Regions from separate parts of the Virgibacillus tibetensis genome, predicted to be linked through region 1. Evidence: riboswitches for the same ligand, from Rfam matches in the RefSeq annotation. Region 1 holds a riboswitch; each other region holds the start of a gene.

Region 1 (5,477 bases):
ACGGTAATTCCCCTATTGTTAATGGGAAAAGCTCGGTATCACGCTGAAGACTTGGATTAGCATAACCGATATCATATACTCCACCTTTGATATCTTGTAAACTTGTTTCATATGCACCGAGAGCTCCACTGGAAAAAACATTTATCTTGATTCGACCATTCGTTTCCTCTTCTACAAATTCTGCCCACGGTTCTACAGTATCTGTATTGAATTTATGATTGGGTGGGGCCTGAACATTAAAATCAAACTCATATACTTCTTTACCACTAGTACTTCCTTCTTTACCACAGCTAGCCAATACTAGTACAGCTACGATGATAGTAACTATCACTACACTATTTTTTTTCATATTATTTTTCTCCTCCTTTAAAATAACGATCGACTTTTCTTTCCTCATCTACTATCCTCGTAATCTTAGTGTCTTCTCTTGTGCCTAGATAGTTATTTCAAAAAAGATGGTTACTTTTGAGCTCGTTTCATAAACTTATCTACTTTTTCCTTTGTTTCTCCTGATGTTATTACTCTTTCTGCTAATTCGGGTTCATTAATGAAAACATCACCTACGTTTGCCATAATAGAAGCATTCACCAACTTTTTTGTCATCCGTATAGAATAATATCCTTTCCCTCTAATTTTCTCGATGAGCTGATCCACCTCATTATCCAGTTTTTCTGTCGACACAACTTTATTAACAAGGCCCAAGTGACTGCATTCGTCGGAGGTAATATCTTCACACAGCATAATTATTTCTTTAGCTTTTAAAGCCCCAACAGCCTTAACCAGCCTTGGCGTACATCCCCAATTTAAAAACAAACCTACATTGGTTTCCGGCAAGTTGAATACTGTCCCATCCGCCATTAGTCGAAAATCTGTAGTCATTGCTATAGCAACGCCACCACCATAAGCGGAGCCACGTAGTGCCGCAATTGATATCTGTTCAAGATTTTCTAATTTCCTCATCAATTCCTGCCCTATAATTGACATGGATCTAATAAATTGAGGAGCTTCATCTTTATTTTCAATCTCTTCATTAAAATTATATAAGTCAAATCCTGCAGAAAATAGTTTCCCTTTATTTGTAAAAACCACGAACTTTATCTCACTTTCTTCTCTTAACCAATCTGCTAATCCAATTAATTCCTTCATCATTTTTAGGTTAATTGTACTAACTTTGTTTTCCCGATTTAACCATACCCATAAGACGTCATTCTTTTTCTCTAAATGAATGGTTTCAAAGTTCATTTTTTTTCACCTAACCTCATTACTAAATTTGTCTTACTGCCGAATCCCAATATGGTGCTCGAATTACTTTTTTATCCACTTTCCCATATGGTGTCAAAGGTAAAGATTCAACTAAATGTATTACTTTTGGTTTTTTATACTTTGAAAGTGTCTGATTGCAATATTCCTGTATATCTTCAACAGTTACACTTTCATTTTTTGGAATAATAAAAGCTGTTACCGCTTCTCCCCAATCACTATCCGGTATTCCAATAACTGCAACTTGTCGGACACCGTGATGCTCTTGAATAACATTTTCTACTTCGGAAGAATAAACATTCATTCCTCCGCTAATAATCATGTCTTTTTTTCTGTCTAATAGATAAAGGTATCCTTTTTCATCCATAACACCCATATCGCCAGTGTATACCCACCCATCTTTTAATGTCTCAGCCGTTTCGATAGGCATATTATGATACCTAATCATATTTGTAAGAGATTTGACTGCAATTTCACCTTTTACGCCACGAGATACCTCACAACCGTTCCCATCTACAATTTTAATCCGGCTAAAAAATGTTGATTTCCCGCAGCTTGACAACAGATGTGAATATTCTTCATCCGTTCGATGATCTTCTTTTTTAAGCCATGTCACGACATTTTGTGTTTCCTGCTGACCATATGCTTGAATAAAAACCTGACCGAATATATCTAATGCTTGCCGTAGACGCCCAACTGTTATAGGCGCAGTTCCATATTGAATGGTACGTATTGAACTGACATCAACATTCTTTCCTTCCATGAAATCAAGCACTCGATAAATCATTGTCGGAACTAAGCTAAGAAAAGTAATTTTGTTTTTTTCAATATGCTCCAGCAACAATTTCGTATCAAACTTACTTTCAATAAAAACTTCAGCTCCTCTTACTAATCCAGCCATTAAATAGAGTCCTGCAGCGTGTGGTAATGGAGTCATTAAAAGGATTTTCTCATCTTCCCGTATATTTACTTCATCCATCATTGAAATATAAGTTAAAAAGGTTGTTTTGTGACTGTCCACAACGCCCTTCGGCAACCCAGAAGTTCCTCCACTATATATAATTTTTGAGTTGTTTTCGGGAGTAATAGAGATATCTATATCATGATCTGGTTGACTACTTTGAAAATCGTCCCATGTAATAAAATTAGTAGAAGTAGTTTTTTCCGAATTAGTAATACCTACAATTGTTGTTAGTTCTGGTAGATCTGATTTGATATGTTCAATATTTGAAAAGAACTGTTCTCCTACTAGTAACACTTTAGCCCCGGAATCCTTCAAAATATGGTAAATATCTTTCTCACTCAACATGTCATTCATAGGGACAAGTGTTCCTCCGGAAAAATAGATTCCCAACTCGCTGGCCACATATTCAAGACTGTTAGAAAGCAGTAGAGCTACTCGTGTATTTCGTTCTACCCCATGTTCTATCAAAGCATGTGCCACCTGATTTGCTGCACGATGTAATTCACGATAGGTCATTTTTTGTGACCCAAAATGTAATGCTGTTTTTTCGCCGTGATTACGAAATGAATTCGTAAATAATTCGTTTAAAGTTAAAAGAGATTGACTCATACTGATACCTCCGACTAATACGTTATGTAACTTTCAAAAACTTACTTAACACGCCATAATTTCCCTTGTTTATTCAGCTGTCATTCCATGATATAACGCCTCCTATTGTTAAAACTCTCCTGAATAAACAATTAAACACATAGGAATACTTCAATATAAACAAAAATAAAACCTCTCCTAAGTAAGAAGAGGTTTGAAGTACATTATATACTTTCTCTTCTTATCTTCAAAGCTTTCGCTTTCTGGATTTGGCACAGTACTAAATAGTCTGTTGCCGAGGTGTCATAGGGCCAGTCCCTTAACCTCTCTTGATAAGAAATAAATATGATATTGACAATTACATTACCTTATATAATTTTAATTGTCAATATTATTTTCTGGTGTTTTCTAAAAAATAATAAAAATTTGATAGTTATTAAGAAAAGAATTTAAGAAGCAATTCTGTTTAACCCGGTTGATGGAACATGGAACACGTCAGCTTTTTTTGTGGTTTTATAACCATTCCATTTCCGGCAATTACTTCCCCAAAATCTCTCTTGTTCTTTCTAGTATTTCTTCGTCTTTAAGGCGGAATTTGAATTCTACTCGGCGGGAGTCCTCGGCACTGTACTCTCCGTTTTCATCGCTTCGGAAATCGGAAAAGGACTTGCTGTTTACTGTTAATTTTTCTTCTAAATGGCTTTGAATATTTTTATACGGAAATTCCTCACTCAGAATATAAGAGGCAACACTGTATGACCTTTCTTGAGAAAGCTGCAAGTTGTATAAATAGCTGCCGTCCCGATCAGTATGTCCTTCAATAATTATCTCGGCAATATATTCTTCGTATCCGCTTTGCAGCAGGATGTCCAAGTATTTAGGTATAAACTCATCCAAAAATTGAAAAGACTCCGTCTTCAGTTCAGCATTATCATATGTGAATAATATCTCCGTGCTGAATATGATTGCACCTGTCTTATCATCCACCTCAACCCCCAAGGAAGAGCCACTGAACTCCTCTTTTAACTCGCTTACAAGCTCAGCTCTTACTCCCATAATTTGATCGATTGTTCGTTTCATCTCTTCTATTTGCAGTGATTTAATGATCATCATAATAATGAATATTAACATGAAGCATAGTAGGATGACTGTCAGCAAGTCGGTAAAAGAAGGCCAGAAATGTCCTTCCTCTTGATCATTTTTAAAAAGTCGCTGGTATTTAGTATTCATTTTGATTCAACCTTGGTCCAGTATTCCATTTACCCGCCAGCTGACCAAGTGAATTCAGCTGCTGATTTAACGTTTGAATTTCCCGATTGAGCTCCTGTAACATTTGTTGCGTATACCTGGCATTGCTTTGCTGGGTTTCCTCGGTTACTCGGCGTATTTCTCTGAATTCCTTAGCTATTCCCTCATTTGTTATTTCAACGGAATTTGCAATCTTTCCAGCCACTATATCCAGCTTCCCTCCGAGCGTTCCTTCGAGGTTAGCTACGTAATTTGCAAGCGTATCTTTCAAGATACCTACGCTGGCTTTCATCTGGTTTTCCCGTTGAGTAAACGACTGAGTCATTTGCGATATTGCTGCATTTATCTCATAGATCAGCTGATTATTTTTTACTCCTACCTGTTCGTACGAGTTTGCAGCATCCTTCACTTGTTTTTCAAATGCCTGTGAATCTTTGCTGTGGGCATGGAGGTGATTACTAAATGTTCGGTTGAACTCCTTTAGCTCCTGAAAACGATCCGACAAGAGGTGCTTGTATTCGGCTTGTGTTTGATTAATAACATCCAGTGCTTGGGGCAGTTTAACAATCGAATCGCCCATCTTATCGAAATCACCTGAAAGCTCACGTAAATAAGTCATAATTCCAGCAAGCTTTGAAGTAAGGTCATCACCGAAAACCTGTCTGAACTCCTTATTATGTGATTCCATTTTCTCCACGAGATCATTGCTTTTTTCGTTAATTTTCTCAAATGTAGTCTGAACCGACTCTTGGCTATCCAAAAGAGAAGAGGTGAAATTTTTTAAATCGACTACAGAGTTCTCAAATTGATGAAGTGTTTCCATTTGCGTATTGGAAACCTCCTGCATTTTCTCATAGGTATTTTCAAATGCCTTGGCCATCCGCTCATTTCTTCCATCCATTTTTTTAAAATAGGTAAATAGCGCATCAAAGTTTTTGTTTAGCTTGGCGGTTCCTATTCCAAACCCATCTGTCACTTCTTTCATTGAATAGAACAGCTGGTGAAATTCCTGCAGATTATCAGAAAGACCTTCATTGAACAGTGCCAAATCCTTGGCCGACTCCTGTAATCCTGCTGTGTATTCCTGAAATCCTGTAAATGCTGCTTCAATTCCCTGTAAAGATTGCTGATTCGTTTCCTGAAGATGAACGATGGACTGATTAATCGTTTCCGACACATCAATCAGCCGACTGATACCGTTTTGTTCTTGTCCTTCTAGCAATGACTCTGTTTTCAACATAATATCGGTCAGCATATACTCTGTATTAAGTGATTTAATGAGTACGGTCATAATTAATGAAAAGCCCATCCCAACAATACTTGTATAAAAAGCGACATCAATCCCCGATAGTACACCAGCTACATTTTCAACCAATTGATCTCCATCAGAATTAATACTCCCCAAAGATATTGTCAG
Region 2 (5,477 bases), on a different contig from region 1:
TCATGCAACATTTGGTGAAACCGATCCTTATTTTAACATGGATATTTCATTCTATTTATTTATCCTGCCATTTGTAGAGTTTGTTATTTATCTCTTGCTTGGCTTTAGTATCTTCTTCTTGATTCTGGAGGCAGGTGCTTATTCTGTTTTCAATATGTACCGAATGAGCCGTTCAGCCCAGCTGCACATGGGCATAACACTTGGATTCATTGGCTTGCTTCTGGCTGGCCTGCATCTATTGGCGCCATATGGCACGCTTTTGACAAATAATGTGAATATATTTCAGGAGAGTGTAGTGCATGGCTTAAGTTATACAGACCAGCTTATTAATATTCCGAAATCGTATATTCTGGCAGCTGCAGCAATCATTGGAACGATTTGGATGATCATTTCACTGAACCGTGGAAAGTTAGTTTCGATGGCTGTTCCAGTAGTTGTTTACTTGGTACTGGTAATAGCAGGTCAAATAACTTCCGCACTTGTACAGAATTATGTTGTTTCACCTAATGAATTCTCTAAAGAAACCCCTTATCTGGAGCATAACCTTTCTTTTACGAGGGATGCTTATGATTTAGATCGTATCGAAGAAAAAGAACACCCGGGTAATGATTCCCTGGACGCAGAAATGATCGAGCGAAATCAACTGACTATTGATAACGTACGAGTTAATGATTCAAGACCATTGCTCGATATATATAATCAACTGCAGACATTTCGTACGTATTATCGATTTAATGATATTGATATTGATCGTTATGAAATTGATGGAGAGTACGAGCAGGTCTTTATTGGTGCAAGAGAATTAAGTACAGGAGACCTGCCATCACAGGCACAAACATGGGTTAACCAAAACTTGAGATATACCCATGGGTACGGGGTGGCGATGAGTCATGTTAATAAGGTTACCAGGCAGGGTCAACCCGAATATATGTTGAGCAATCTGCCGCCAAAAGGCGTGCTGGATATAACGCGTCCACAGATTTACTTTGGCGAAGAACCTTATGGAAATGTTATTGTTGGGACAAAAGTTGATGAATTTGATTACCCGTCAGGTGATGAAAACATCTCCTCCCGTTTTGAAGGAGATTCAGGAATTCCTTTAGCTGGGATCAATCGGCTGTTGTTTTCCTTGAGTGAAGGCTCTTTCAGAATGCTGGTGTCTGACCAAATAACGGAGGAAAGCCAATTGCTGGAGACACGTAATATTATGGAGAGGGTAAAGCGAATCGCACCGTTTTTCCAATATGATCAAGATCCATATATTTTTGTCAGGGATGATGGCAGTCTTGCTTGGATTATAGACGCTTATTTAACGGCCGAACGTTATCCATATGCAGAGTCACATAAAGGCAATGAAAATTATATTCGAAATTCGGTAAAAGTAGTCATTGATGCTTATACTGGGGAAGTGGATTTTTATATTGTAGATCCGGATGAGCCATTGCTGCAAACCTATCAGAATATATTCCCTGATTTATTTACGGAAGAGATACCAGAAGATGTGCAAGCGCATTTCCGTTATCCTGAAATGTTGTTTTCCATCCAGGCTGCTATGTTTGGAACATATCATATGTCTAATTTAGAAGTATTCTATAATCGGGAAGATTTTTGGCAATTTCCCACTGAAAAATATTTCAATAAAGACGTAGACGTTGAACCTTACTATATCACCATGAAGTTACCTGAATATGATGAAGAAGAATTTATTCTTATGATGCCATATACGCCAAGAAATCGTCAAAACATGGTTGCGTGGATGGGTGTTCGGAATGATGGAGATAATTATGGAGAACTGTTTGTTTACCAGTTCCCTAAACAAAAAAATGTGTATGGACCGCAACAAATAGAGAACCGGATAAATCAGGACAGTACGATCTCCCAACAGTTGAATTTATGGTCACAAGGCGGATCAGAGGTTATACGGGGAAATCTGTTAGCAATTCCAATTGAGGATACGGTCATGTATGTAGAACCGATTTATATTGAATCATCCAATGCAACATCACTACCTGAAGTTAAACAAATTGTCATTGCATATGAAGATCATATTGTAATGGAAGAAAACTTTGACATTGCCCTTGAGCGGATGCTCGCACTGATTGACCCAGAAGTGCAAGTTGAAGTGGATGAAGAAGCTGCTGAGGGAACAGAAGATCCAGTACAGGTCATTACTGGTGCAGAAGAAACGCTACTCGAGTTCTCGGATTTGTTTAATGCTTATCAGAATGCATTATCTCAAGGAAACTGGGAAGAAGCTGGAGAGATTATGACTGAAATAGAAAATATGTTAAGCGAAGTTGAATAAGTATTATAGGAAGGCGCTCCAGTTAGTTGGAGCGCTTTTGTTCGTTGTATGGACTGTAATATATTGAATATGTTATTGGCAATTTTAAGTTAATTCTAAATTCATACTTGATTTATCGGATTAATTCGAATACACTATATCTAATAATTAAATATTCTTATCAAGAGAAGCTGAGGGAACTGGCCCTATGAAGCTTCAGCAACCTCTGACATATGTCAGAAAGGTGCTAATTCCAGCGGGAGCAATTCTTGAGAGATAAGAGTGGAAATAACTAAAATGGAACAGCCCTCTTTTCTCATTAAAGAAAAGGGGGCTATTTTGTGGAAATATACAGTTAGGCATAGCTAGTTCAAGAAGTCCAGTGAAAAAATGACACATCGAATTAGAACACGACTATAAAAAATTGCGAAAAGAAAGGTTGATCGTCATGAGTGACATCGTTATTTTATCAGGAAGTCCCTCTGAATATTCCCGGTCTGATAAAGTGCTGAAATACTTAGGAGACTTAATTCAAGATGAAAATTTCAAGGTAAGTCATATTTCCGTAAAAGATGCACCACATAAAGACATATTTCAGGGGAATTTTGAAAGTCCGGCTATCAAAGAAATTGCGACATTAATACAGAATGCTAGAGGAGTTATTGTTGGATCTCCGGTTTATAAAGGCGCTTATTCTGGAGTTCTCAAAGCATTAATTGATGTACTCCCACAGGATGTGTTGCAACATACGCCAGTATTACCATTAATGACAGGCGGAAGTATGTCCCACCTCCTGGCGCTTGAGTATACATTGAAACCAGTGCTGGCAACATTAAAAGGCCATAATTTAAAAGGACTTTACTTACTTGATAGTCAAATAGATAAAAATAAGAAAAATCCAATTATAGATGAGGATCTATTAGGACGTACAAAAAAGCAGCTTTATTACTTTCTCGAATTAGTAAACAATCAAAATCCGGTAGTCTCATCAACTTACTAAGTATCTGTAAACATGAACAATAACCTAAAGGAGGAAAAATAATATGGCAAAAAGAAGAATTTATTTGAATGCTTTTGATATGAACTGTGCTGGTCATCAGTCTCCGGGCTTATGGACCCATCCGGAAGATGAGTCCCACCGTTATAAAGATAGCGAGTATTGGATTGAACTTGCTAAAACATTGGAGAAAGGACGATTTGATGCTGTTTTCATTGCAGATGTGCTGGGTACGTATGATGTTTATGAAGGATCAAGAGATGCAGCAGTGCGTCAGGGGGCACAATCCCCAGTTAATGACCCGTTATTAGTTGTACCGTTAATGGCTGCAGTAACAAAGCATCTCGGATTTGGTGTGACAGCTTCAGTTACGCATGAGCATCCCTATCCATTTGCTCGCAGGATGACTACATTAGATCATTTGACGAAGGGACGTGTGGGCTGGAACATTGTCACCTCCTACCTGAAAAGTGCAGCAGTTAATATGGGTTTGGAAGATCAAATGAAACATGATGAGCGGTATGATTTAGCGGCAGAATACTTGGATGTGTGCTATAAACTATGGGAAGGAAGCTGGGAAAAGGATGCAGTTAAGTTGGATAAAGAAAACGGTATTTTCACTGATCCCAGCAAAGTACATGATATTCATCATGAAGGGAAATACTTTAAAGTCCCTGGCGCCCATTTAAGCGAGCCATCACTCCAACGGACACCTGTCATTTATCAAGCGGGAGCATCTGCGAAAGGTCGTGCATTTGCAGCTGAAAACGCAGAATGTGTTTTTATTGGTTCACCAACATTAACCGTAGCTAAAGAGACGGTTAAACGGCTGCGGGATGATATCGAGAAAACTGGGAGATCACAAGAAGAAGTCAAAATTCTTACGATGTTTACACCGATCGTCGGCAGAACGGAAGAAGAAGCTCATGCGAAATATAATGAGTATAAGAATCATATCAGCCATGAAGGAGCATTAGCTTTATTTGGTGGTTGGACCGGAATAGATTTATCCGAATATGACTCAGATCAGGTTATCAGTTATATAGAGAATGATTCGATTCGTTCAGCGCTTGAAGGTTTTACAAAAATAGACCCTAATAAACAATGGACAGTTGAAGAGATCAAGAACTTTGTAGGTATTGGCGGCATGAGCGCCTATGCTGTCGGATCACCCGAACAAATTGCCGATACGATGGAGGAATGGGTTAATGAAGCTGGAGTGGATGGATTTAATATTGCCTATGCAATAACTCCCGGCACGTTTAAAGACTTCATTGAATATGTAGTACCAATTCTACAAGAAAGAGGTTTGGTTCAAAAAGAGTATGAAGGAACTACATTAAGAGATAATCTGTTTGGTCGTGGCGAGGAATTGCCAGATCATCATCCGGGAAAAAGGACAAAAGAGGTGTTGGCAAAACAGTAATTACCTTATGAAACTGGCATGCTGACTAGTAGTTGCACTTCTTTGAAAAAAGAGCCCTGTATCCTTAACCTTTGTCTATTCAGTCCCTAGGGAGGAAAGAAACCACGGGATGAATAACGGGTTTTGATACCTATCACAAAACTCTATTTTTCATAGAAAACGAAACGATCTTTTAATGAAGGAAAAGAGGTTGGGACATAACTAAATGGGAAGAATGAGAATCTGAACAATTGGAACTTAGCGTAGGCAAAATACGCAGACTCCTGTGGGAACAGCACGAGCTGAAGATCCACTGTGTGAAGTGCTCTTCTTCACACAGTTAGCTGAAGCCGTGCCCACGGAAAGCGGAGTATTTTGCCGAAGCGATACATTTGCTCAGGCGTTAATGTTCGAATTTTCCTGAATAATTCCTCTTTTGTTCCAACCTCTTTTAACTAGAAGGAAAGCTATTTAATTAAAGAAATAATCGATTCTTTACTATCTAAAGTACGCGTATGTTCGGAACGGAATCTGTTCCGATAACTGCTATGAATACAAAAAATCTTGTTTATGCAATCATCCATGACTGGCACCGCCTATATGTATTGGAGAACTTTCGTTTTTAAATACATCGCCAAGCTTAGCACCTATTACCATGTATTCACTTTGCATTTCCATAAAATTCTAGGGTGGTTCTTTTAAATACGAAGATGCGCTTTAACTGGTAAATGATCAGAGGCATGAGGTAGTTTTGTTATTATTTCCGTATTAATAACTTCAATACTGGGAGA
Region 3 (5,477 bases), on a different contig from region 1:
GATAATGATCCTTTGTTGCCTTTACCTTCACCGCGAAGCTTCTTCACCTTGAGGTCGTCATACTCGAAGGTCGTGTACGACAATCCATATCCGAATGGGAAGAGCGGCTCCTCGTCGTTACCCTCGTACCAGCGGTAGCCCATCTCAAGGCCCTCTGTATACTGAGCAATCAGCTGATCAGAACCGTCGCCGTATGGACCTGGTCCACCTACCTTACCAGTGTCTTGACGAGTTCCTGGGTACTGCTCCTCAGTCTCATAGGCAGCCTCACGCTCAGTTGCACCAAACGTCATTGGAAGCTTACCGGAAGGATTAACCTTACCGTAGAGTAGGTTAGCGACGGCATTGCCATCCTCCATACCTGGGAACCACGCCTGAAGGACTGCAGGGACTTCATCCAACCATGGCATAAGCACCGTACCGGAGGTCTTCAGCACTACAGCGGTATTCTCCGCATTCGCTTCCAGAACCGCATCGATTAACGGCTCTTGTTCCACCCAGTCTTCTCGGTCACCGTGCTCATCAATGTCGATAGCTGGGAAGCCTAGTGTGTCGCGATCCGCAGTCTCATGCGGGTTGTCACCAATCATAAGTAGCACAACATCGGACTCAGCCGCTAGTTCTGCCGCAGCCTCAGGGTCACGGCCATCGTTATAAGTCACTTCGTTGTCATAACCAAGCTCCTCGATAACATTCTCTAAACCTTCCTGTGGTGTGACCGTATAAGGGGTCACTACGTTGTCATTGTTGTCTCGAATGGAGCGCGGAGACATCTTGGCCTCACCTGCAAACCATTCGACGCCGATTAATGCAATTGACTTCTTCTCGCCGTCAAGTGGCAGGAAGCCGTCATCGTTCTTCAATAGTACGGACCCTTCCTCTGCCATCTTACGTGCGCTAGCACCGTTAACCATCGGATCGACGATCTCAGGTAAGAACTTATCGAATGGCTCGTCCATGTGGTTAAACTCAATCATCTTGATGTACCTCGGGCGAAGCAGATTGTCGATATCATCCTCGGTCACCAACTCTGAGTCAAGTGCCTCCTGAACCTTCTCCTGGGTGTAATACTGTGGTGCCCAGTCAAGCTCAACATTTGTACCCGCCTTGATAGCAGCCACCGTGTCGTGAATTGCGCGACGGTCACTCATGACGTAACCATCGAAGCCCCAGTTGTCCCTTAGGGCATTTTGAAGCAGTTCAGAACTGTCACAGGCATAGGTGCCGTTAACATCCGGGAACGAACACATTACAGAAGCCGGATCAGCATCCTTAACGGTCATCTCGAATGGCAGCATGTACAGCTCGTTCATGGCCTGTGAGGGAACTTGGACACCCATCGTCCATCGCTCAGTCTCCTGCTCATTGCCTGCCAGGTGCTTGAGCTGTGCCTGGACACCTTGGCCCTGGATGCCCTTAACCTGCTCAGTCGCCAAGATACCAGTTAGGTATGGGTCCTCACTGAAGTACTCATAGTTCCGGCCATTGTACGGGTGACGCACAAGGTTCATGCCCGGTCCGAGCATCACGTGATGTGCGAAGGCCCGTGTCTCCTCGCCGAGGATTCGGCCGGCCTCATAATTCAACTCGTGGTTGAAGGTCGCGCCCATAGCCAGGGTAGACGGTAGTCCCGTTGCCTCTGGGTCATTGCCACACGATCCGCCCTTTACACCCGTACCACCATTGGTCATGCGGATTGTGGGAATGCCCAGTTCCTCAATCCCACGGATTTGTCGGCCGGTGTCCTGCCACTCACACTCCGGCAGGGTACCCTGGGGAGCAAATTCGCCGTTCATATACTTGCTACTACCACCCCTGTCGATAACGACCGTCTCACCGGTGTCGTTCTCATTGAAGCGTGAAATAGCGATTTGCTGGATCTTCTGTTCCATCGTCATCTCATCAAGAAGCAGCTCCGTGCGCTCTTCAGCAGAGAGCTCGGTGTTCATCCAAGGGAGATCTCCTTCTGTTCCATTGCCCATCGCACTTACAGAATTTACTAACGAGGACATGAAAATAGTTGCAATCATAAAAATAGAAATAATTCGTTTTGTCATGTTGTTCTCTCCTTCTAGTTGTCTATTAGTCTCGAAATAATTCTTTTTACAATCTTAACGCCTCCCTTTTCTACAGGTCTCCTAATATACAGAAAAACTATTACGGTTTCATGTACGATTCATAACAATTAAGTAACAAATACTACAAAAATTGCACTGCTCCTAAAGTCACAAAAATCATTCAATTACTGTAGTAGAAATGTTTTCCAAATAACCAATCAAAATGAATAAATTAAAACAAACTATAATTGGGAAACGAACAAAGAAAATGCTCAATCACAGTAAAATCTAGTCTACTTTTAAAAAGTCTAATTTCCTTTATATGCTCTTTGGAAATCGGACTTTTTATCTGGCAAAATTGTACTCATCTAATCGCTAACGTCCTTCTTAAATAGAACTCATTGCTTAGGCAATCACTCCATCATTCATTTCTTTGATAATAACCTCATTTACTTATGGTGTGGTTCGCCCCCCTCATTATCCGAAACGCCCGATAAACCTGCTCCAACAAGATTAATCGCATTACTTGATGTGGAAAGGTCATTTTTTGAAAATGACAATGCTAAGATTCGCGCGCCTTCTTTTTGTTTTACTTCCACCCTAATTGAAAAACAATTAAAAAAAATGATTGACACCAGGATGTTATTGTATTAATGTTGTTAATTAAGGAAATCAACAGAAGATAATTAAATAGCGTATCTCTTATCAAGAGTAGCTGAGGGACTGGCCCGATGAAGCTCGGCAACCATCTATGTTCGCATAGAAAGGTGCTAAATCCTGCAAAACGTAATTGTTTTGGAAGATAAGAGAGGAATTTGTATACCTATACATTTCAGCCTCTCTTTCTAAAAGAGAGGCTTTTTATATTATCAAAAAGTATTCCTATTACATACAAATTTGGAGGAATGAACATGAAGAAAATAGGTTTTATTTTATTAGCTTTATTATTGGCAGTAGTAATTACAGGGTGCGGATCTGATGAAGCGAGTGGTCAATTAAATGATAAAAAACTACTTGTCGGAGTAACTGCTGGCCCACATGAACAAATTGTCGAGAAAGTTGCCGAAGTAGCAGCAGCTGATGGACTTGAAATTGAATTGAAGGTTTTCTCTGACTTTATCCTACCTAACAGTACATTAGAAGAAGGTCAATTGGATGCAAACGCCTATCAACATCAGCCATTCTTAGATCAATTTAATGAAGATCATGAAACAAATTTAGTTCCAGTTGGAAAAACAATTTTAAATCCAATGGGTATTTACTCAGAAAAATATACGAATATGGATGACCTACCAGATGGTGCAAGAATTGGCTTACCAAATGACCCAACGAATGGTTCAAGAACCCTCTATATTTTAGAAGAAGCTGGCTATATTACGTTAGCAGATGACAATAAGGAATTAGCTTCCATTCATGATGTTGTTGATAATCCAAGGAACTTTGAATTTATCGAACTAGACGCCGCACAAATTACCAAACAATTAGGCGAGGTGGACGCGGCATCTGTTAACACGAGCTTTGCAATTGCTGCTGGTCTAAACCCAGTCGAAGATGCGATTCTATTGGAGTCTACTAGTTCACCTTATACAAATTACATTGTCGTTCGCGAGGAAAATCAAGATGATCCTGTCGTAGAAAAGTTAGTCAAAGCTTATCAATCTGAGGAAGTGAAACAATTTATCGAAGAAGAGTTTCGTGGATCAGTGCTTATTGCATGGGAGTAAGCTCATTTCGACAAGATAAATTATCGGGACAAAAGAAGGTATAGGTTCTAAAAACTTATACTTTCTTTCTATTTAAAATAAACCGACTCATTTTTCATAGAAGGGAAAATAGAGCATGATACGATTAGAACAAGTTTCAAAGTCATTTGAATCAAAAAAAGGTGTTATAAATGCAGTTAATGATGTGAACCTCCACGTTAAAAAAGGCGAGATTCACGGTGTAATTGGTTATAGTGGTGCTGGGAAAAGTACATTAATTCGTTGTGTGAATTTACTTGAGAGACCTACTACTGGAAAAGTATTTATTGGTGATAAAGAAGCCACCTCCCTTCCACTCGAGCAATTACGCGAAACAAGAAAAAGAATTGGTATGATTTTTCAGGGATTCAATCTATTAAAAACAGCAACGGTCTACGATAATATCGCCATCCCACTTAAACTACTTGGATTCAGCAAGTCTGAGACAACGCTTCGGGTTGAAAAGTATTTAACCATTGTCGGTTTGGCTGATAAACATCAATCCTATCCAAATCAATTATCTGGAGGTCAAAAACAGCGTGTTGCGATTGCAAGGGCCTTGGCACAAGAGCCAGAAATTTTACTTAGTGATGAAGCAACCAGTGCGTTAGACCCGGAAACAACGGATTCGATTTTAGATTTACTTTTAAAAATTAATCAAGATCTCGGTATAACGATTTTATTAATCACTCATGAAATGCATGTCATTCAAAAAGTCTGTGACCAAGTTTATGTCATGGAAGATGGTTATATTGTTGAGCAAGGTTCGACAATTGATCTATTTACAAAACCACAAAATGAAACAACGATGAAGTTTTTAAATACAATTGCTCAACGTAAACTATCACCATCATTAATTAAACAGTTAAATCTCTCCGGTACAGTGACAAGGTTGACTTTTGTCGGTGAGACGACTGGAGAGCCAATCCTTGCACAAGTTAGTCAAAAGTTTAAAGTGAAACCAAATATTTTAACAGCAAATATATTTGAATTAAAAAACGATATTGTCGGCAATTTGGTCATCCATTTGCTTGGAGAGCCATCTGAGGTAGAAGCTGCAGTAAGCTTCATGCTAGATCAAGGTGTCGGTTTAGAGGGATTGGAGGGCTAACCCAGTGAATAATTTGAATGCGTTTATTACAAAATGGATGCCAATTGTTGGGCAATCAATTATTGAGACTTTCCAAATGGTTACTATTTCCATGTTTTTTGCAATTTTGATCGGTATCCCTTTAGGAATATTACTTGTGCTAACGCGGCCAGGTCAGTCTTTGGAAAATAAATGGACCTATCAAATTTTGAATTTAGTTATCAATATTTTACGTTCAATACCGTTTATCATTCTATTAATCTTCATTTTGCCTTTTACAAAATTAATTGCTGGTACAACAATTGGTGTGCAAGGTGTAATTGTTCCACTTGTTATTTACACAGCACCATATCTAGCTAGATTAATTGAATCTTCCTTATTGGATGTTGATAATGGTGTATTAGAAGCATATAAAGCAATGGGAATTAAAACAAGACATATCATCTGGAATGTCCTACTCCGCGAAGCTCGCCCGTCACTTGTGCTCGCTTTAACCATTACAACTGTCAGTTTAATTGGTGCTACGGCAATGGCTGGACTTGTCGGAGCTGGTGGACTTGGGGATTTAGCCTATCGTTTTGGTCACTT
Region 4 (5,477 bases), on a different contig from region 1:
AGTAAGTTATATTGCTGAAAAATCATTCCAATCTTTTTCCTGCTTTTTCGTAAGTCTTTCGGTGCTAGATCCAATAAATCAATACCATTAATGAAAACCTTTCCGGAAGTTGGACGTTCTAGTAGATTCACACAACGGATTAAGGTACTTTTACCAGCACCACTAAAACCTACCACCCCAAAAATTTCACCTTTATCAATGGAGAGATTGATGCCTTTTAATGCATGAACTTTCTTCTCTTTCTTCTTTCCATACTCTTTATAAACATCTTTCAGCAGTATCATATGTTTACTCTCCCCTATAAAGTTCGTAATTTTTAATATAATTTAGCATCTTTAAAAATACTAGCCTGCTAGTAAAACAAACAGGCTAGTATCCAATAAAGCTATTTAATTTTGTTTGTAATCGTCCAAGTAAGAAATCGGTTCTTTAACAGGTACCGCTGCTCCACCGAACTCTTCCTCTATAAAACTAGATACTTCGTCGCTATGATAGATTTCTACAATTTTACTATAGCTTACATTGTCTTTTTCATCTGTAGGTGCAGCAATGATATTAATATAGGATTTATTACCCGAATCCTCCCTGAATACCGGATCATTTGTTGGATTTAAACCGGCTTTAATCGCCATATCTGAGTTAATGACAGAAGCAGCGGCATCCTCTAAACCACGAGCAGTTTGTCCGGAATCAACGGGGGTGATTTCAAGATTTTTAGGGTTTTCTGCAATATTCTCTGTTCCACCTTGTCCATCAAAGTCCTCTTCCAATGTAATGAGTCCTGCTTTTTCTATAAGGAGTAGCGCTCTACCTAGATTTGTCGGATCATTCGGTATAATAATCTGATCGCCTTCTTCCAGGTCACTTATATCCCCTTTATCCTGGGAGTAAATTCCCATCGGCCAAATGGATGTTGTTCCTATCGCTGATAAATCAAGGTCTCTTTCGGTTATGAAGTTATCAAAATACACAACGGTCTGAAAGGCATTTAAATCAATTTCTCCACTATCCAAGGCAAGGTTTGGCTGAACGTAATCATCAAACTTTACAATTTCAAGGGTAATTCCTTCCTCTTCAGCTAAGTCTTTTACAAGATTCCATGTTGGTATTTCTGCTGAACCAACTCCTACTTTAATTACCTCATCCCCTGAATTTTCTGTAGAGCCGCAAGCTGCCAGTAAAAGTAATGATACACCAATTAAAAATACAAACGTCTTTCCAATTAAACTCTTTTTCATTCTATTTTCCTTCTCTCTCATAAATTATGTTTTTTTATTTTTTGTTGAATCGACCTGGATCAAAGATATCGATTGGTAATACAGGCTGTTGACCTGTTGCTAATTGTGCTGCAATTTTCCCCATAACTGGTGCAAACTTGAAACCATGTCCCGCCATTGGTCCAAGAAGTGTTACATTATCATAATTTGGTGCAGGACCGACAACAAAATTTTCATCCGGTGTATTCGTATAAAAGCATGTCTTCGCTTTAATAGGTTCCTCTTTAAGGTTCGGCAAATATTTTTTTACGAGTCGATTCACTGGTTCCAAATCCGTATCATGAATTTCTCTGTCGACATTCTCCGGATGATCAACCGATTCACCACCGTGATGGATGGCAACTTTTACAGTCTTCCCATCAAGGCTTGGGAAACCATAAAAGCCTAGACCGTCCTTAACTCGGGAAAATATCGGAAAGTTTTCCGCTTTAAACAATTCAGGATTTTTCGCATCATACCAAACCAAAACCTGGCGTTCAAGTTCTACAGGCAAGTGAACATCTGGCAAAAGATCTGTCGTCCATCCGCCTGCTGCCACAACAACCTTTTTCACTCTAAAATGCGTATCACCACACCAAATGGATACACCGTCAGGATCTGGCTTGATTGCTGTCACACGGCTGTCAGAATATACAGTCCCACCAAGCTCTTCGCCTCGTTTTACAGCTGTTTCAATTGCTAGTTCTGGTCGAATGAACCCGGCTAATTGTTCATGGATCACTTTATGATGATCCTGAAAATTAATCGTTGGAAAATGCTTTCTTGCTTCTTCTCCCTTCCACGCTTTATGCGGAAGCTTGTACGTATGGACACTTTCCTCTACCGTTTCTATAAATAGATCCCCCTCAGGACCAAACATTGTTCCACCATTTTCAGTATAGATTTCTACGTTTGTTTCAGCTTCAAGCTCTCTCCATAGGCCACGTGCTTCCTGCAGCAATGGAACATAATCTACACCTTCTCCGTAGGCCGTCCGGAAAATCCGTGTTTCCCCATGGCCTGCACCATGTTCATGACCTGGTCTATATTGTTCAAACCCGATTACGCTTTCTTCCATTCTAGCAAGCTGCCAAAATGCAAAACTCCCCATCGAGCCTAATCCAATCACCGCTACATCTGCATCTAGTTTTTGTTGTATTTTCTCAGTCATGTTCCTGTCTCCTTTTCTGATGTTTTTCTCTTGAAATGCAAATGCAAGAACGAAAAAAACTCTTCATTATTAAAGAAGAGTTTAAACTGAGTTATCACTCTTCTCATCTGCCTAGCATCGCTAGCTGGAATTGGCACAGTACAAGCATTTGTCTGTTGCCGAGGCGTCTTCGGGCCAGTCCCTCAACCTCTCTAGATAAGAAAAAAATTAATTATGTAATTTGACAATATTCTACATAGTTCTACACGAATTGTCAAGTTTTCTATCATGGAAGCGATTCTCATGCTTCCAGTATGCGAACAGTGCCTGCCACTGTTCGTACAATTCTACACCATGGTGAATTATACCTTGTTAAACTAACGCACCATAGTTAAAGACCGTAATTTACTAAAAATAAAGATAATTCACTAAAAATAAAGAAAATTGTAGTATAATAATACTGGAACACTACATCCAGAAAGCCTTGTTCAGAAATTAAAATTATTGAAGGAGTCGATGCACGTTGACAAAGGTAAACGAACAAACTTCCGATAAAGAACAAACCGTTTTTCATCACGTCGAAAACCGGTTTCAAACAGAAGATCGAGAGATTCATATTGTTGCCCGTCTGGAAGAACCGCTCGTGGTAGTTTTAGGGAATGTATTGTGCGATGAAGAGTGCGACGAACTCATTCGATTATCAAAAGATAACATGCATCGTTCAAAAATCGGAGATTCCCGGGAAGTAAATGAAATTCGAACAAGCAGCAGCATGTTTTTTGAAGAAAATGAACATGACATTCTGTCTACCATTGAAAAAAGAGTATCCAATATTATGAACATCCCCGCCGAACACGCAGAAGGGCTCCAAATTCTAAAATATACGCCTGGACAAGAGTATAAAGCTCATTTTGATTATTTCTCAGCTACAAGCAAAGCTTCCAAAAATAATCGGATCAGCACGCTGATCATGTACTTAAATGAGGTCGAACAAGGCGGAGAAACCTTTTTCCCCGAGCTGAATTTCTCCGTTTCGCCGAAAAAGGGGATGGCGGTTTACTTTGAATACTTCTATACCAACCACGACCTAAATGAACGAACCTTACACGGTGGATCGCCCGTAATCGCAGGAGAAAAATGGGTAGCTACACAATGGATGAGAAGACAAAGAGTTAGATAATCAATACAATCATAGGGACGGTTCTTCTCATGCTTCCAGTATGCGAACAATGCCTGGCAATGTTTGTATAATTATTCGTCATAAAGAAAGCATGAATCTAGTTGATGGTCTTATCCTTAACCGAACATGCTAAAGACGCTCTCCAGTGTCGTTAACGCCCCCAGTGTTTGCATAGGATAGTCAAGAAGATGGAGGAAATGGGGTCAATTGTTTTCCAAAATGAAATTCTTGAATTATCCACGTCAATAAATGCAGGGTATACCCTTCTTGCAGCAGAATCTGCCTACTATCATCATGACATGCTACAGAGCAATCTGGAAGGATTTGGAACCGATGTCCGTGTTATACTTGAAGTCGGTGTAATAACTAACGCCAACCACTATTTACAGGAGCAGCAAGAACGCCGTTTGTTAGTAAAAGCATTTGAAGATGTTGACGTATTAGTGGGCCCTACCCTTCTAATCACAGCACCACGTATTCAGCCGATTCATTAAATATGTTACTCTCATCACATTAATATAAGGAACGGTTATAGTATGTATTTTTTAATCGTATCATCTTTAACTAAAGAGAGTGCGTTAGTTCGATAGCAACTTATTTCAAAGACGCTTTGAATACAAAACTTACTTTTTCATAACCCATTCTATTTTCATAAAAACGGTGTGCATTCGTACGCTGTAATCCCGAAGACAAAGCAACACTTTCATAATTGTTTTCTTTTGCCCATTCATGAACATATGAAAGTAGCTTTTCACCATACCCTTTTGAACGCTTATTCGTTGCGGTCACTAAATCACATACCCATACAAATCTACCATAATATAATGTTATCATAGGCATAAAACCAGTTACCGCAACTATCTCTTCTCCATCAATTAAAGCAAACATTTTATATCTATCTTTCTCTTTTGCCTCTAAAACTAAATCGACATATGTTTCTTCGTTGAGGTGAGTTCGTAATTGTTTCATAACTGGAAATGCTTCTACTATTTCATTTTTTGATTGAAGTTCTTTAATTGTTAAAGTATCCATCATTATTCCCCTTTTTGAAATTTTAGCTAAGTTTAACATAGCTTCTGTAATTAAAACTGTGTTGACACTTGAGCATTTAGTTAAATAAGCATGTCATTATAGTATCGCCAAATTTTCGAACATCGGCTAAATAATCAAATCCATCAGGAGAGCCAAAACTATTAAATGCACGCACTGCAACGAGATTATGCTGCGGTATAACCAGGAGAGTTACTCCTGTATAGCCTAATATTTGATAGGAGCATTTCGGTACAAGTTGACCAATTTCTGTTTTTCTAGCAGGTAAGTCTTTTACGAACCACAAATAGCCGTTTTGTGGTAGTTCAGTATCTAATAAACTGGGGCTTTGAAGGGATGTAGCCATATCTATAGTTTTATTTGCTATAATTTGTTTCCCATTTACATATCCCTGTTTAAGATGAAAATATCCCCATTTAGCCAAGTCCCTTGGTGATACATACATATTCATCTTGTCGCCGTCGGTACTATTACTTGTAGTCCAACTTTTATCATTAGGTTGTCGTATTACATCAACAAGTTTTTCATTTATTTCACTGTACCATCCTGTCTCCATTAAATTTAGAGGTTTAAGTGCTTTGTTAATTACTATCTCAGCTACCGATTTTCCAGTTGTATTTTTAACGATTTGCGTCAAAATATTAATTCCAATACCTCGGTACGCCCAATTCTTACCTGCCTGAAATTCTCGGGTAATCTCCCCATTAACACTCTTTAAACCATGTGTATGTGTTAATAAATGTCTTATTGTAGTTCCATTTAATATTTGCATCTTATTCAGTGGAAGGTATTTTAGAATTGAGTCATCTATTGAGCCTATGTACCCTTCATTTACCGCAAA

What was found. A riboswitch is a leader RNA that binds a small molecule or an ion and turns the genes downstream of it on or off. The one in region 1 is predicted to bind S-adenosylmethionine.
Region 2: another riboswitch for S-adenosylmethionine. It lies ahead of ssuE (NADPH-dependent FMN reductase); the one in region 1 lies ahead of QGM71_RS14960 (class I adenylate-forming enzyme family protein).
Region 3: another riboswitch for S-adenosylmethionine. It lies ahead of QGM71_RS10105 (MetQ/NlpA family ABC transporter substrate-binding protein); the one in region 1 lies ahead of QGM71_RS14960 (class I adenylate-forming enzyme family protein).
Region 4: another riboswitch for S-adenosylmethionine. It lies ahead of solA (N-methyl-L-tryptophan oxidase); the one in region 1 lies ahead of QGM71_RS14960 (class I adenylate-forming enzyme family protein).

Annotation. Positions count from the first base shown of each region.
Region 1 is NZ_JARZFX010000008.1:81,967-87,443, reverse strand. Features, by position in the region: gene dctP (TRAP transporter substrate-binding protein DctP) at 1-349, opposite strand, end outside; gene QGM71_RS14965 (enoyl-CoA hydratase/isomerase family protein) at 460-1,242, opposite strand; gene QGM71_RS14960 (class I adenylate-forming enzyme family protein) at 1,265-2,833, opposite strand; SAM riboswitch class I at 3,051-3,151, opposite strand; gene QGM71_RS14955 (OmpA family protein) at 3,350-4,042, opposite strand; gene QGM71_RS14950 (MotA/TolQ/ExbB proton channel family protein) at 4,032-5,477, opposite strand, start outside.
Region 2 is NZ_JARZFX010000024.1:15,645-21,121, reverse strand. Features, by position in the region: gene QGM71_RS20945 (UPF0182 family membrane protein) at 1-2,305, shown strand, start outside; SAM riboswitch class I at 2,460-2,567, shown strand; gene ssuE (NADPH-dependent FMN reductase) at 2,733-3,284, shown strand; gene QGM71_RS20935 (LLM class flavin-dependent oxidoreductase) at 3,328-4,707, shown strand; gene QGM71_RS20930 (endonuclease/exonuclease/phosphatase family protein) at 5,385-5,477, opposite strand, start outside.
Region 3 is NZ_JARZFX010000004.1:17,797-23,273, reverse strand. Features, by position in the region: gene QGM71_RS10115 (beta-glucosidase) at 1-2,057, opposite strand, end outside; partial or broken gene QGM71_RS10110 (23S rRNA (pseudouridine(1915)-N(3))-methyltransferase RlmH) at 2,507-2,610, opposite strand; SAM riboswitch class I at 2,757-2,866, shown strand; gene QGM71_RS10105 (MetQ/NlpA family ABC transporter substrate-binding protein) at 2,969-3,781, shown strand; gene QGM71_RS10100 (methionine ABC transporter ATP-binding protein) at 3,897-4,910, shown strand; gene QGM71_RS10095 (methionine ABC transporter permease) at 4,948-5,477, shown strand, end outside.
Region 4 is NZ_JARZFX010000012.1:22,915-28,391, reverse strand. Features, by position in the region: gene QGM71_RS17240 (methionine ABC transporter ATP-binding protein) at 1-284, opposite strand, end outside; gene QGM71_RS17235 (MetQ/NlpA family ABC transporter substrate-binding protein) at 390-1,238, opposite strand; gene solA (N-methyl-L-tryptophan oxidase) at 1,273-2,427, opposite strand; SAM riboswitch class I at 2,528-2,629, opposite strand; gene QGM71_RS17225 (2OG-Fe(II) oxygenase) at 2,930-3,586, shown strand; gene QGM71_RS17220 (hypothetical protein) at 3,784-4,080, shown strand; gene QGM71_RS17215 (GNAT family N-acetyltransferase) at 4,181-4,618, opposite strand; gene QGM71_RS17210 (serine hydrolase domain-containing protein) at 4,695-5,477, opposite strand, start outside.